DNA from 3 places in the Roseibium sp. SCP15 genome. Region 2 is predicted to be linked to each of the others. Evidence: predicted binding sites of a transcription regulator. Region 2 holds the regulator's gene; each other region holds the start of a gene.

Region 1 (3,279 bases), on a different contig from region 2:
GGCGCCTGCCATATATGATCAGCCTGAAACGTCAACCGCGCTGGTCAAAATAGCCAAAATTATTTTCCCGGCTATGGACCAATCTCCGTAGTTTTCCCGATTAAGCCGGCGAGTTCGGCCTTCGGTTCAGGTAAGAATGTAGCTCAGGAGGTTGTAGATGAGCGCCGCAAAGAGAGCGCTCGCGGGAACAGTGACCACCCATGCTGCAATAATGGTTACAAAGTTCGCGCGTCGAACAAGCAGACGCCTCCTGCGTTCTTCGCGGTTTCTCAGCATCTTTCGCGGTTTCAGTTGCCCACCTTCAGCGACAAAGCGATTCCGGTGCCATTCCCGGTAAAAACCAACGCCAAAGACTGCCCCAACAGCAATGTGGGTCGAAGACACCGGCAGGCCAAATCCGGAAGCCGTCAACACGGTGGCCGCCGTCGCGAGGGTAATGCAGAACGCACGCACCGGGCTCAACTTCGTTATCTGCTTGCCGACAACGGTTACGAGGCGACGGCCGAACAGCAACAGTCCCGCAGAAATACCGAATGCTCCGACTGCACTCACCCAGATCGGCACTTCCGGATTGAGCGTTCCGATGAACCAAAAGCTCAGATCCGTAAAGTCGTTGGACTGGCTGAGCACGATGGCAGCAAGTGGACCGATGGCATTTGCAACGTCATTGGCACCGTGGGCAAACGAGAGCAATGCTGCGCTCACCATGAGCGGGATGGCGAACAGCTGGCGAAGAGACCTGGAGCTGTTCTCAAGCACTACGGTCTGCGCGGACACGACATTTCCGTAGATCCGCCAGATAAAGATCCCGGTCATGAGCGAAAGAAGTAACGCAGCCCAGTGAGGCATACCCCAGAAGAGATCACTGGTCTTTACCAGGACATAGGCAGTAAATGTTGTCGCCAAGAGCCCCAGCAAGACCGGTAGCCAGAAGCGCGCCGCCTCAAGCTTGTTTTCCGTATAAATCAGTCTGGCATTGATAAAGGCCATGACCATAGCAGCCACTACACCGCCAAGAACCGGTGAGATGACCCAGGTCGCGGCGATCGTGGAGATCGTCGTCCAATTGATTGCCGAAAATCCGCTGACTGCAATGCCTGCGCCAACTACGCCGCCAATGATCGAGTGAGTGGTCGAAACCGGTGCGCCGACAATCGTTGCAAAATTGATCCAGAGCGCAGACGCAGCCATGGCCGTGATCATGGCCAGCATGAAGGAAAAGTTGTCGGGTACGTCACTGGGACTGAGAATGTTTCCCGAAATGGTCGTGACAACATCTCTGCCGGCAAGCAACGCCCCTGCACTTTCACAGACAGCTGCAATTATCAGTGCCCCTGTCAGGCTGACGACCCGCGCACCAACAGCCGGACTCACATTGTTGGCAACGTCATTTGCGCCGATGTTCAGTGCCATGTAGCCGGCAATCACACCGGCTGCAATCAACAGGAGAGCGTCCGAAAGCCCCGAGGACACTACCTGGGTCGCTGCAACAGCAGCGCAAAGCACAAGAAAGATGATCGCAAGCCCCGGCCCGCTCAACCTGCGTCCCATGGCTTCGGCTGCATCGCTGACAAACCCGATCTTGTCGAGATCCTTGTCCAGGGCCTTGGATTTCAAGTCCTTGTTTGTCAGCACGCAGTTTGTCTCTTTCTTTTTGTGTCTTGCTGCAGCCGGTTTCCGCGTCGGAGAACCTTTGTCCGTGACTATTAGCCAAAGCTCACACAAGAGGACGACACTGACACGTCAGTGACGATCAAAATTCAACCTTTGCGAGGCTGGCTTATACGAGACTTGAACGATGATGATGCAGGAAGCGCCTCAACGTGTTTTCATCCACAAGTTCTGCGGCTTCGGACAAGGGCAGCCAAGCACACTTTCGCTGACCCATTTCCGGAAATTTCTTCAGTTGCTTTTCAAAGCTGATCTTGAAAACCACCACTTTGGTTCGAATTCTCAGGCCGTCGGCCAATCCCTTGAATGAGCGGAAGCTTCCGATTGCCTTGGGATCAGTTTCGCCAACAACTCCAGCTTCTTCATAAGCTTCGATTGATGCAGTTTCGAACGCGGGCTTGTCCTTTTCAGGCCAACCCTTGGGGAGAATCCAGCGTCCGGTGTCACGCGTGGAGACCAGAAGAATTTCCGGTTCGACATCACCAGGCCGATAACACAATGCCGCGATTTGCAGTCTGGCCGGCTTGACGAACAAGCCTCCCAGTCCCCGCAACCACGAGACATCCTGAAAGTGTAATGACCTAGCGAATCCCATCTCCACACCTAATACTTTAGTTAGGCGGCTATATAAGAGGTTCTACGAACAGCGTCCAGTAAAAAGTGCACTTTGTGCACATTTATGTATGATTTAAAGACTTCACAATATTCTTATTCCACAACAATCGATACATGATCCGCCGTCCATGCTCCCGGCCAGACTTCGGCGTTTCCTTCCTTGAGTTTCCTCAATTGCTGCAGTGGAACAGAAGCAAACAGCAAGGGTTCTTCCCGGTTCGATCCGTCGGTTGGAAGAAGCTCCGCCCCCACTCCGGTAAAACCGAATTCCTCTTCACAAGGCAAATAGAGCGCGGCCCCGGAAACGTTGGTATCGTTTTGCGTCGTGCCCTTCGAAGTCCCGACGGTTCCGCAAACTGCAACGGCACACATCAACTCAACCGCCCTCGCCTTCGCGCAGCCGTATACGCGATGATAGCCGGAGAGTTTCTCCGTCATCGAAGGCACCAGCAACAAGTCGACATCCTGCCGCGCCAGAAGGCTGCTTAGTGCGGGCATCTCCACATCAAGGCAAATCAGGATTGCCATCTTCAAACCATCGAGTTCAAACACACGAAGTTTGTCGCCGGGTGTCAGCTGCCACGTATCTGCGCTCTGCTCAAATGGTGTCAGGCTAAGCTTATCCTGGCGGATGTTGCGCCCATCTGCTGTCAGCAGAACCGCCGTATTGGTTATTCCGTTCTCGTTCTTGACCGGCATGGTTCCAGCAAGCAGCGAGACACCGTGCTTTTCCGGCAGGCCTGCCAATTTTTCCAGCAGGTCTTTGCCAACGTCGGCGAGAAAGCTCATTTCCTGATCAGGCTGCAGGCCATCCGGTTTGAATGCAAGGCAACATTCAATGAGGTACTCTGGAAGCTGCAGCAGCTTTACACCGCGAGCAGCGGCACTTTTCATGCCCTGATCAATCTGATCTGCAAAAGCCGCCACAGAAGCTGGCGCTCGTCCAAGATTGAAAGACCAGAGAGCGATTTGATAATCCGTCATTGCGCCACG
Region 2 (3,279 bases):
GCCCCGAGCGAAAGACCTGAAGCCTTCTTCGATCTCCGCAAGTACCGCGCGCTCGTCAATCTGCGCCAAGATTTCCTGCTTATTCACCAGCCGCATCTGCATCTCTCTGTCAGAACGTCACCCAATTCGCGACCCATCTTGCGGGGTCGTTTCAGCGTTATAGACAAATTGTCTAATTTAGAATATTTTGTCAACACTCATTCTGAAGCCCTGTTTTCGAAACAGCCGAGAGACGGAAAAATGATGGTTGAGTTGGACGAGATTCATGCTGCGCAACAACGGATAGCGGGCTATGTGCGCCCCACTCCGCTGCGCAAATCTCATGCTCTGTCGACAGAGCTGAGCGCGTCGATCTGGCTGAAAATGGAAACGATGCACGATACCGGCGCCTTCAAGCTGCGCGGCGCGGCCAACAAGCTTCTGTCTCTCGACGAAACTCAGAAATCACGCGGTGTCATCACCGTATCAAGTGGCAATCACGGTCGTGCCGTCGCCTATATGGCAAGGCAGCTGAACATTCGTGCCGTCGTCTGTGTCACCGAAATCATACCTCCCGAAAAGATTGGCGGGCTGTACGATTTCGGGGCGGAAGTGATCGTTCACGGACAAACGCAGGATGACGCAGACGCGGAAGCGCGGCGCATTGCGGAACGAGACGGCCTTCTCTTTGTATCTCCTTTCGATGATCCGCATGTCATCGCCGGGCAAGGCACCATCGGCCTGGAGCTGCTGGCCGACCAGCCGGCCCTCGACATTGTCTTCGTTCAATTGAGCGGTGGCGGGCTCATGGCCGGAACCGCCAAGGCGCTGAAGAGCCTGAAGCCGGACATCAAGGTCATTGGGGTTTCCCTTGAGCATGGGGCCGCCATGATCGAAAGTATCAAGGTCGGCCATATCGTCGAGGTCGACGAAAAACCTTCCATCGCCGATGCCCTACCCGGCCCGATACCGGCCGACAACCAATACACCTTCGCCATGTGCAGGAAACTGGTAGACGACTTTGTTCAGGTGCCGGAGAGTGAAATTCTCGAAGCGATGAAGTTTATTCTCGCCAAGGAAAAATGCCTGGTGGAAGGCGGTGCAGCAGCCGGGGTTGCCGCCATGAGGCGGTATGGCTCGCTGCTTGAAGGGAAAAAAGCCGCAACTCTTCTCACCGGGAACAACATCTCTCTTGATCGAGCGTTGTCAGCGTTCGGGCTCAAGGATGCGCAGCAATCAGAAACGTTCTGGATAAGCTGACCGGAGCGGCCATGCGGCCGGACAACCGGTTCGGGCGGGTGAGCACTCCACCCTCCCGATGTTTTCAGCCGTAGTCAGCTTGCCATCGAAAACTGATCATTAAATGCGTAGCCGGCACCGCGCACCGTGCGGATCGGATCCTTGGCCTTGCCCTTGTTGAGCGCCTTGCGAAGTCGGCCGACATGGACGTCGACCGTGCGCTCGTCGACATAGACATCATGGCCCCATACGCCGTCCAACAGCTGCTCTCGAGAGAACACCCGGCCCGGGGAGGTCATCAGAAATTCCAGAAGGCGGAACTCGGTCGGCCCCAGGTGAATTTCCTTGGTATTGCGGCGCACCCGATGGGTTTCACGGTCAAGTTCGATGTCACCCGACCGAAGCATTGTGGAAACAACTTCCGGGCTTGCGCGGCGGAGGATCGCACGGACACGAGCCATCAGCTCAGGCACGGAAAACGGCTTGACGACGTAGTCATCTGCTCCGGTTGAAAGACCTCGAATGCGCTCGGCTTCTTCCCCGCGGGCCGTCAGCATGATGACAGGCAGACGCTCGGTATCTTCACGCGCGCGAAGCCGGCGGCATAGTTCAATGCCCGACAGCCCCGGCAACATCCAATCCAGAAGGAGGAGATCGGGCTGGGTTTCCCGCAACCGGATTTCAGCTTCATCACCACGTGCACAGGACTCGACCGAGTATCCTTCCGCTTCCAGGTTGTACCTCAACAGAAGGCTAAGTGGTTCTTCGTCCTCAACGATAAGCACCTTCGGCATACGTTCTCGCTCCAGTTTCGGCAGCAGATGCTGCCGTTCCGGTCACCAATTTCCAACCGGGTTCCAGCTGTCAGACCGCGTGGGTCGTCTCGTCCTGTTTTGCACGGTCTTCCGGCAGACGATCGCCAGTCACCATATAAAAGACGTTTTCAGCAATGTTGGTTGCATGATCGCCAATACGCTCGATGTTCTTGGCACAGAACAGAAGATGGACGCATTGAGTGATCACGCGGGGATCTTCCATCATGTAGGTCAACAGCTCCCGAAAGAGCGATGTGTAGATCGCATCGATTTCAGCGTCGGCTTCCTGAACGCGTCTCGCCGCTTCCGCGTCCTTGCGCGTATAGGCGTCCAGAACCTGCTTCAGCTGTGCAAGGGCCAATTCGGTCATGTGTTCCACACCGATGGCCAGTTTCTTGGACTGAAGATTGCTGTCGATCGCGATCGTCCGTTTGGCAACGTTCTTGGCCAAATCGCCAACACGTTCCAGATCGTTGGCAATGCGCGTCGCGGCGGTGATTTCCCGCAGGTCCTGCCCCATCGGCTGGCGACGGACAATCATTTCGATCAGCTTTGCTTCAATGTCCTGATGCAAGGCGTCCAAGCGTTCGTCCTGCTGAACCGTGACGCGTGCCAGTTCGATATCTTGCGAGACCAGTGCGGAAACAGCATCAGCAAACGCTTTTTCCGCCAGACCGCCCATTTCGGCGACCTTGCCGGCCATTGCGGTCAATTCGTCGTCATAGGCCGTGACTGTGTGTTCAGACATCCAGTGTCCCTTTCAGAATTCGCGTAGCCACTTAGCCGAAGCGGCCAGTGATATAGTCCTGCGTACGTTTGTCTTTCGGATTTGTGAAGATGTCTTCGGTCGGACCTTCTTCGACGAGAATGCCGAGATGGAAGAATGCGGTGCGCTGCGATACACGGGCTGCCTGTTGCATCGAGTGCGTCACGATCACGATCGTGTAGTTCTCGCGCAGCTCATCGATCAGCTCTTCGACCTTTGCCGTCGCAATCGGGTCGAGAGCCGAGCACGGCTCATCCATCAGGATCACTTCCGGGCTGACCGCAATGGCCCTGGCGATGCACAGGCGCTGCTGCTGACCGCCGGACATCCCGGTACCCGGCTCGTCCAGCCGGTTCTTCACTTCTTCCCAAAGACCGGCTTTCTGCAGGCTTGAGGAAACGATTTCGTCCAGATGCGCCTTGTTGCGGGCCAACCCGTGAATGCGCGGGCCGTAGGCAATGTTGTCGTAAATGGACTTGG
Region 3 (3,279 bases), on a different contig from region 2:
GACGGTTCTATCAGTCAGTTCGTGCTGAGGCCGGGGGATATCGTCAATCCGCTCATGCGACCGGCAGGTATTCTCATTCCGGCGGATGCCCAGCAGGAGCGGATAGTTGCCGGTTTCGGTCAGATCGAGGCACAGGTTCTGAAGCAGGGTATGGTGGCGGAGGCGTTTTGCCCTGCGGTTCCGTTCACGATCATTCCGCTGGTCATCACTGAAGTGCAAACGCAAATCGCTTCCGGGCAGGTCAGCACCGGTAGCCAGCTCTACGACACGAGTGAGGCGGTAAAGCCGTCGACGATAACAACGATCCTCGAGCCGCTTTATGAGGATGGCTTTGACCGGTTGCCCCCCGGGGCCGTCTGTACCGTCAATGCCTATACCAGCAACCACGAACGTCTGACATCGGGTGAACCACTCAGCACCGGGCAATTTGTTTATCTTCATGCGATCGATACTGTCGGTCTGGTACATGCGATGCTGTTGCGAATTCAGGCGTTGTTGTATCCGATCCAGACACTGGTTCTGTCAGGCCACTAAGGACTTTCGGACGAGAACGGGCGGCTGCAAGCCGCCCGTATCTTGTCAGTATTCGTAGGCCACCACCTCAAATTCGATCCCGTCGTCGTCATCGAAATAGAACCGGCGTCCGGGCTCGTAATCACCATGGTTGCGGGTGACATACCCGCTTTTCTTGATGCGAAGCTCGGCGGCGTCCAGGTCGTCGACGACAACGGCAATGTGATTGAGGCCGCCATGCTGGCTATAGCTTTCGCCTTTGACAGGTGTCGTTGAATGAGCGGGGGTATACGCGGCGATGTAGCTGGTATCGTTGCCTATGTGATAGGTGGTGCCACCGCCAAGGCTTGCACCTTTCCAGCGAATTTCCCAACCGAACCAATCCTTCAGCCGCTTCGCTGTGGCTTCGGGGTCACTGACTGTGACGTTTACGTGTTCCAGAAAAGTCGTGCTCATGTCTTGTCCTCTCAAGTTTGACTTAAGCCGGACACTGGAGATAATTCTTCAAGTTAAGTTGAGGTCAAGAGGGAAAATATCAAATTTTGAAAAAGGTTATGAAAGGCAGTGATCTCCTGACCATTGGAGAACTCGCTGAGCGGACGGGCCTCTCGGTGTCCGCCATCCGGTTTTACGAAGAAAAAGGGCTGGTTCATCCAACGCGAAACCAGGGTGGGCAACGGCGATTTTTGAGAGCCGATATCCGCCGGCTGTCGTTTGTCCTTGTCTCACAGGAGTTCGGGTTCACGATTGGCGAGATCGCAACGCAACTTGCCCGGTTGCCGGAAAACATGGCGCCGACAAAGGCAGACTGGACGCGCATCAGTAAAGAATTCCGCGGTCATTTGGACCGGCGGATCGAACGCATGACGGCCCTGAGAAACAAACTGGATGCGTGTATCGGATGTGGTTGTCTCTCCATGAAGTCCTGCCAGCTCTACAATGCGGGCGATGCTGCCTCCCGGCATGGCAGAGGTCCGCGTTATCTGCTTGGCGACAGACCGGACGTGGAGGAAGTGAAGACGCCTACCAAACGGTCCTGACAGCAAATGTTCCAATGACTTGTGTTGGTTGGCCGAGTTCGTCGGATTTTTTTCCATTTTGAAATCAGATTGTTGGTCAAAATCGCCTGTCGGAGATGACGGTCGTTGGAGGCCTTGTCATCCAACGATCATAAGAGTGTCATCGTTCGGCAATGCAGTCATCGATATGGGTCTTGTTGCGGCCTCGCGCGCGCTTTTGTAGCCATCCTGTGGAGAGCAATCATGACCGACACCAAAAAAGAAGATTTGTCCTGGGACGAATGGGACGAACTGGTTCGTCCGACAGATGAAACAACCGACTTCGATCGTATCGTGGAAGCGGGATTGTCCCGTCGCGGTTTCCTGGGCGGCCTGGTTGCCTTCGGTTCAGGGGCCGCGGCAATGGGTGTCGGCACCAACTTGCTTAACTCGGCATCCGCGCAGGCACAGGAAGCCGGTCGTTTTGCCTTCCAACCCGTCGCAATCGCAACGGATTCGACCGTTCATGTTCCGGAAGGATATACTTGGGACATCCTGGTGAAGTGGGGTGACAAGCTTTTTTCCGACGCAGCTGACTTCGACCACGGCACCGGTGGCGAGGTGGCAACTTCCGATCGGGTCTTCGGTGAAAACACGGACGGAATGGAACTGTTTGTCATCGGCGACAAACAGGTGATCGCTGTCAACCACGAGTACGTCAATCCGAAAATCAATCTGCCGCATGCCGAAGAAGGCAAGCCGCAATCCGCCGAGGACGTTCGGAAACTGCAGAATCTCCAGGGTGTGGCGGTTATGGAAGTTGCCGAAGGCGCAGATGGTTGGCAGGTCGTTGTTGATAGCCCGCTCAACCGCCGCATCACCCACTCAACTCCGATGAAATTGTCCGGACCGGCTGCAGGTCATGACCTTCTTAAAACTGCTGCGGACCAGACCGGTACCCGGTCACTCGGCACGTTCAACAATTGCGGTGCCGGTAAAACGCCATGGGGTACCTATCTAACCTGTGAAGAAAACTTCAACGGCTATTTCGGCTCCTCCGATGAGAACTTTCAGGTTCCGGACGATTTCAAGCGCTATGGGATCGGACTGGAAAGCCGCTACGACTATCAGAAGTTTGATGAGCGGTTCGACATCTCCAAGAACGTCAACGAGCCGCGTCGCGCGGGGTACATCGTTGAAATCGACCCGAGCGATCCGGCTTCAACGCCGGTGAAGCGGACTGCGCTTGGCCGGTTCAAGCATGAAAACGCCGCCTGTGCGTTGGCCCGTGACGGACGTGTCGTTGTCTATATGGGCGACGATGAACGCGGTGAGTTCCTCTACAAATATGTTTCCGATGACGCTTATGTTCCAGGCTCACCGACTGACAGTCTGCTCGACAAGGGGACATTGTATGTTGCCAGGTTCAATGACGATGGCACAGGTGAATGGCGTCCGCTGACAGAAGAAACAACGGGGATGAGCCCGGCCGAGATCTGTATTTTCAGTCGCGTTGCAGCTTCAAGCGTTGGCGCCACCACCATGGATCGGCCGGAGTGGGTTGCCGTAAATCCGGTGGCGGTCGAGGCGTATTGCGCCCTGACGAACAACAAGAACCGTGGTGTCAAGCCGAATGCCGGCGGTGACGAAACGCCCGTCAACGGTCCCAACCCTCGCGAGAAGAACCATTACGGACAGATTGTCCGCTGGTATCCGGAAAACGACGATCACATCGATCCCAAATTCAAGTGGGACTTGTTCGTGATGG

What was found. Region 2 encodes PhoB, which activates phosphate uptake and scavenging genes when phosphate is short. Its sites were predicted from a motif close to TGTCATNNANCTGTCAT; they were not measured.
Region 1: a site for PhoB is predicted at 1,736-1,752, ahead of ABLO27_RS04035 (inorganic phosphate transporter). Genes of this name have one in related genera too.
Region 3: a site for PhoB is predicted at 1,669-1,685, ahead of ABLO27_RS01245 (PhoX family protein). Genes of this name have one in related genera too.

Annotation. Positions count from the first base shown of each region.
Region 1 is NZ_JBDZYI010000001.1:888,204-891,482, reverse strand. Features, by position in the region: gene ABLO27_RS04035 (inorganic phosphate transporter) at 127-1,635, opposite strand; gene ABLO27_RS04030 (NUDIX hydrolase) at 1,781-2,224, opposite strand; gene ABLO27_RS04025 (nitrilase-related carbon-nitrogen hydrolase) at 2,380-3,270, opposite strand.
Region 2 is NZ_JBDZYI010000002.1:169,262-172,540, forward strand. Features, by position in the region: gene ABLO27_RS08100 (ornithine cyclodeaminase family protein) at 1-96, opposite strand, end outside; gene ABLO27_RS08105 (threonine ammonia-lyase) at 241-1,239, shown strand; gene phoB (phosphate regulon transcriptional regulator PhoB) at 1,314-2,012, opposite strand; gene phoU (phosphate signaling complex protein PhoU) at 2,083-2,781, opposite strand; gene pstB (phosphate ABC transporter ATP-binding protein PstB) at 2,813-3,279, opposite strand, start outside.
Region 3 is NZ_JBDZYI010000001.1:264,742-268,020, forward strand. Features, by position in the region: gene ABLO27_RS01230 (HlyD family secretion protein) at 1-534, shown strand, start outside; gene ABLO27_RS01235 (VOC family protein) at 580-969, opposite strand; gene soxR (redox-sensitive transcriptional activator SoxR) at 1,068-1,553, shown strand; gene ABLO27_RS01245 (PhoX family protein) at 1,776-3,279, shown strand, end outside.